2 regions of the Candidatus Brocadia sinica JPN1 genome follow, and region 1 is predicted to be linked to the other one. Evidence: riboswitches for the same ligand, from Rfam matches in the RefSeq annotation. Region 1 holds a riboswitch; the other holds the start of a gene.
The links. A riboswitch is a leader RNA that binds a small molecule or an ion and turns the genes downstream of it on or off. The one in region 1 is predicted to bind cyclic di-GMP.
Positions count from the first base shown of each region.

Region 2: it holds a riboswitch for cyclic di-GMP, as region 1 does, so the genes downstream of both, BROSI_RS03570 (PqqD family protein) here and BROSI_RS08750 (tetratricopeptide repeat protein) in region 1, are expected to answer to the same signal.

Region 1 covers NZ_BAFN01000001.1:1,966,503-1,968,897, reverse strand. The annotation lists gene BROSI_RS08755 (B12-binding domain-containing radical SAM protein) at 1-535, opposite strand, end outside; gene BROSI_RS08750 (tetratricopeptide repeat protein) at 780-1,505, opposite strand; cyclic di-GMP riboswitch class I at 1,561-1,659, opposite strand; gene BROSI_RS08745 (lipid-binding SYLF domain-containing protein) at 1,821-2,387, opposite strand.
Region 2 covers NZ_BAFN01000001.1:791,646-794,040, forward strand. The annotation lists gene BROSI_RS03565 (hypothetical protein) at 66-329, opposite strand; cyclic di-GMP riboswitch class I at 759-859, shown strand; gene BROSI_RS03570 (PqqD family protein) at 949-1,224, shown strand; cyclic di-GMP riboswitch class I at 1,512-1,627, shown strand; gene BROSI_RS20960 (hypothetical protein) at 1,816-1,938, shown strand; gene BROSI_RS03575 (hypothetical protein) at 2,090-2,395, shown strand, end outside.

The DNA.
Region 1 (2,395 bases):
AGTGGTATGGACAACCACGGGAGTACTGTATGCTCATCGAGGCGTATTGTCTCAGATCGGCTAATTCCCAAAGAGGCGCCGGTGTTTTTCGAATATCAGCGAAATGAGATGTGCTGTAAGTACGCCTGGCGCAATTATTCTTCAGGTCTTCCAAAAAGGATGGCAGGGTCATCTCTGCTTCATTGAGTACAAAATGATCGACATCCTCAAATTGTTCATGTTCGCTCGTGAATAAAGGCCCTCCGGCAACCACTTTGACATTGGCTTCCCTGCAACGCCTGATAATATGCCGAGCAGATATTCTTTGTACAACCATACTACTGATAAACGCATAATCCGCCCATGCAAGATCTTTATCCGTGAGCCTTGTCACATTGACGTCGACCAAACGCTTTGACCACTCTGGCGGTAGCATTGCAGCAACTGTCAGGAGTCCTAGTGGTGGAAAGGATGCCTTTTTGCGTATAAACTTAAGTGCGTGTTTGAAACTCCAAAATGTATCGGGGAACTCAGGGTATATCAATAGTATATTCATTATGCTTCCTTAATATTTTCGGTCAGATATAAGGAGTAAGAAAAAATTTTCTTCCGTAATTTATCAAAGTTTGTAACCGCTAATCGGAAAATGCTGAAAAAATATATATACCGTACCATTAATCATTCTTTTTCTTTATGAAAAGTATATTATTATAACATAAACAAACGCAATATAAAATGTAAAAGATAAGCTTGCGGTTTTAGACTATTCAATGTACGTTTAATTTCCGTATTTACAATTATCATCGTAGATTTTTTCTATCAAGTTCATTTTCCAAATGAGCAAAATAACGGTCAGCCACCTCATTGTTGGGGGCAAGCTCAAGAACCCTTTGATACCAATACATGGCCGGTTTTTTCTTGCCAATTTGGCGATAGATATGACCAAGGTTCAAACGTACCCTGACTTTCAGAAGGTCGTTTCCCCCCGCCAAAAGATCTGCTTTTCGATAGTTTTCGATTACAAAATCATAAAGATCTGCACGATAATATTTCGCCAACGGCCATATCGTGTCCGCAGACTCTTTATAAAAAAGTGCAGATTTCTGGTTCCACTGTTTTCCCCAATTCAAAAGTTCGACAGCTTCATCAGCCTTTCCCTCACCATCAGGCATTCCATTTGGTTTTTTGGTCCAACACACCCATTTAGACCACAAAAGCCAGGCCACAGTTGTATACGTGTCAATATCCCGGCGATCAATGTTGACGATTTGATAACCGAGACGAATAGCCTTATTGTAACTTCCCTGTGGACTATCATACTGTTGGTTATCCAGATAAAACCCCATACACTCTCTCAATAGACCTGTATCGAACTGATTCTTTAGATCCTGAAGCACCCTTTCACCGTATTCATAAATAGCCATATCTGAATCAGAATCTTCCGGCCCTTTCCCAATCGCAAAAGAAAAAACGGAGGTCAGAAGAACAATGAACAAGACACCTGCTATGGAAAATAGTAAACGCATAGGCATAACTCCTTAAAAAAAAAGCCTTACTGCCAGGATGTTCGGTAAACACATCTTCGGCAGTAAGGCTATCTTTTCTTTCCTTACTTCCCTGTAAGTTTAAGACCCTTTTACTTTGCGTCCCCTGATCGCCCAGGGTTTGCCCTTATCGAAGTATATGTATAAATAGATATAAACGATATTATTGTCAAGCAAAAACACAAAATGCATGCAGGCCGACTGGGAAATTGTTCGTACCTGCTACAAAAATTCCTTATGACGCGCCGTTATAATGTTACGGTGTATCCCACACCGAAACCCATAGAGGCTATCATTCTACTTCGGTTTAAAATTGAACTTCTGTCCTCCCACCGTCGCCTCAAACATTAAACCACTCTCCGACAAGGTGAAGATTGCCACACCATGATCATAATCAGCATCTGTTGAAGCGCCGGAAGTTGAAGCAATAGCAGAAGCTTGGGCACCGGGCTTGAAGTTTCCCTTTTTGAAATCATCAAGGGTTTCTTTGTCTTTAAAAAATACAATCTCACTATATGTTTGTCCGCCAAACTGGAGACCAATAGTCACTTGTGTCAAGCTTGATGTACCGATAAATCCACCTTGCTCATACACTTCACCAGTACCATGAGCAGCTCCAATACCAATGCCACCTTTTGTGATAGTGGGGAATACCGCATAACCGTAGGCTTTTTCAAAATAGACCGTCAAATGTGGATAGTGAGTTTTAAAATTCCTGATAACTTCTTCAGTCGGAGTATTCATCGACAATTGGCTTTTTACCGGTTCATCTTCTGCCGATGGTTTCCAGCCTGCGTAAACAGGCGCAATAAGCAGTAAAGTAACGATCAGTATAAAAAAAGTTATGATAATTTGTTTTTTCATAAATTGTA
Region 2 (2,395 bases), 1.2 Mb from region 1:
AACATTTCAAACCCAATCTTCTGATTCGTTTCCCAAGCCGCATGAAAAAAACTCTTTGGTCTCAGTTATTTTAAAGTTATTTCAATCGATTGGCCTTCCTTCCATATTTGATTGAATATCTTTGCATTCTTCAACGCATCCATTACCTGTTTTTCAATCCACATAACTACATCACTATAACCGCAGCTAAAACATCTTACCATCCATGGAACTTTCATCGTTTTTACCATTACTGAAACAGCTTCACCATCACAATTCGGACATTTGGTTGAAGAAATGACTGCCTTATATTTTTCCCCGATTTCTTTATTCGAAAAATGTTCTGACATTTTTATACTCCTAGAGAAGGATTTGCATATCAAATCGCTGTACTACACAACAAAACCTATCACTGAAAAGTTTCCGGCTGTCTATTTTTCTGAGCTTTTCATGTAAGTCTGAATCCTCAATGGTCTTTTCGGCAATAATCATGGTGGGCGCTACTGGATTCGAACCCCTGATCCCTTGCGCGCGAATTAATAAAAACCAGTTTAGCCGTTTTTAGGTTTAGTTTCAAGTAATTTGTTTTGTCTGACGGATAAGCAAAACCGGGAAAGGCTATTTTAAGCCAGTTTCCGGCTATTTTGTGATCTTGTGTTCACATCTTGTTCACACCCTTAAACGGATGTTCGCCTCAAGGCATTTCTCCATACATCTCGATTTTGTTCTTGACATACAACGATATTCGTGTTATGGTACGCCGGAAATTGGTGAAAAATATACGATAAAGGCAAACCCTGAGTGATCAGGGGACGCAAAGTAACAGGATCTCTGGTATACCCGGCGAACTAGCGAACAGACAGACAGCCTTACTGCCGAAGATGTTTGGAAAAAATCTTTGCAGTAAGGCTTTTTTGTTTGGTTTTCCACTCTATACTCATCTGCGCCCAAAATGGAAATTTACAACATATGAACACAACGAAACCTCTTCGTAAACCAGGCATTATTGTACAGGATATTGGACATGAGACCTTGCTGTACAATGTCCGGGGAAAGGCGGTGCATATCCTTAATCCCACCGCAAGACTTATCTGGGAACTGTGTGATGGTGTGCATACGGTAGCGGAGATAGAGCAGGCGATCAGATCGAAATTTTCTATGGTCAGTGAACATGCTGTGTCAGGAGATATTCAAAGAACATTGGAGGTCTTCGCAAGCAAAGGTGTGTTGGAGAATAAGGCATGAGGTTATCGTCCATGGTAAATACCGAAAACAATAAGGCCCGTGCCGCAACTCCTGAGGTGTACTTTTACATCTTAGAGTATAAGTGTGTCATGACACACTTATGTGTAGGCACACTTGTGTGACATGGCACGCTTTTTATCTATGTTGTTTGAATAATTCCATGGATGTTTGTTTTTGTCATTATGATCATAATTTATTTCAAAAAGAAGTCTTATAACTAAAAAGCTCATCAATACTCTTGCCTGTTTAAGTTTGGCCTTATTATTGCTAGTTAATTATTGAATACATCACGATAAAGGTAAACCTTGAGCGATCAGGGGGCGCAAAGTAAAGGGTCTTTACAAGCCGCTTAAACGGTTTAAACAGTTTAAACCGTTTACTGAAAGACAGCCTTACTGCCGAAGATGTTTGGAAAAAATCTTTGCAGTAAGGCTTTTTTGTTTGGTTTTAAGGGAAAATTTAGCATAGAACGAACCATACGTAAGCAGTCAATGGTCAGCTATCAGTGGTCAGTTTGCAACGAAAAGGCTGGCTGGTGGCTGAAGGCTCAGATTGATCGAGAGAATTTTTTATCATAGAAAGGAGTATACCATGGAAGACACAAAATTACCCGTGTACGAGGCGCCAGAAGTGATTACTTACACCGACGAGGAGATATTTGAGAAGCTGGGGCCTGCGCATACAGGCACACTTGGGGCAGATCGCGCGTTTTAGGAAGTTGGAGGAGCGTGGGTGTCTCTGGTGTGGTTTCGCCGCCATTGACACCCACCGCAAGGTTATGGCAATAGTTCTCCAGGTTGCAGAGAATGCGGAGAAAACAAATTAATGAAAAAAAGTATTGTCTTTTAATTGAGCGGAGGGGAATATGAGGCCAAAAAGTATGATTCTCGTGATTACCCTTGCAATTATTGGCGTATCGATGGCATTGAAGGGTAGTTTAATCGCTGGCTCCCTGACGTCGGTTGACATACAGAAAGGCACGGAGGCAATCGGGAAATTTCTCGATTGCGTAAACGATAAAATTAAAACAAAGGGAGCAATTGATATTTCCGATACCGTAGAGTGTCTGGAGGATTGCTGCACAGCAACACTCACGATGAGCGAAGATAGTGCACAAGCGGCTTGCTTTTTAGGGGGGGCCAACGGCACCGGCACCTGTCAACTTCCGCGG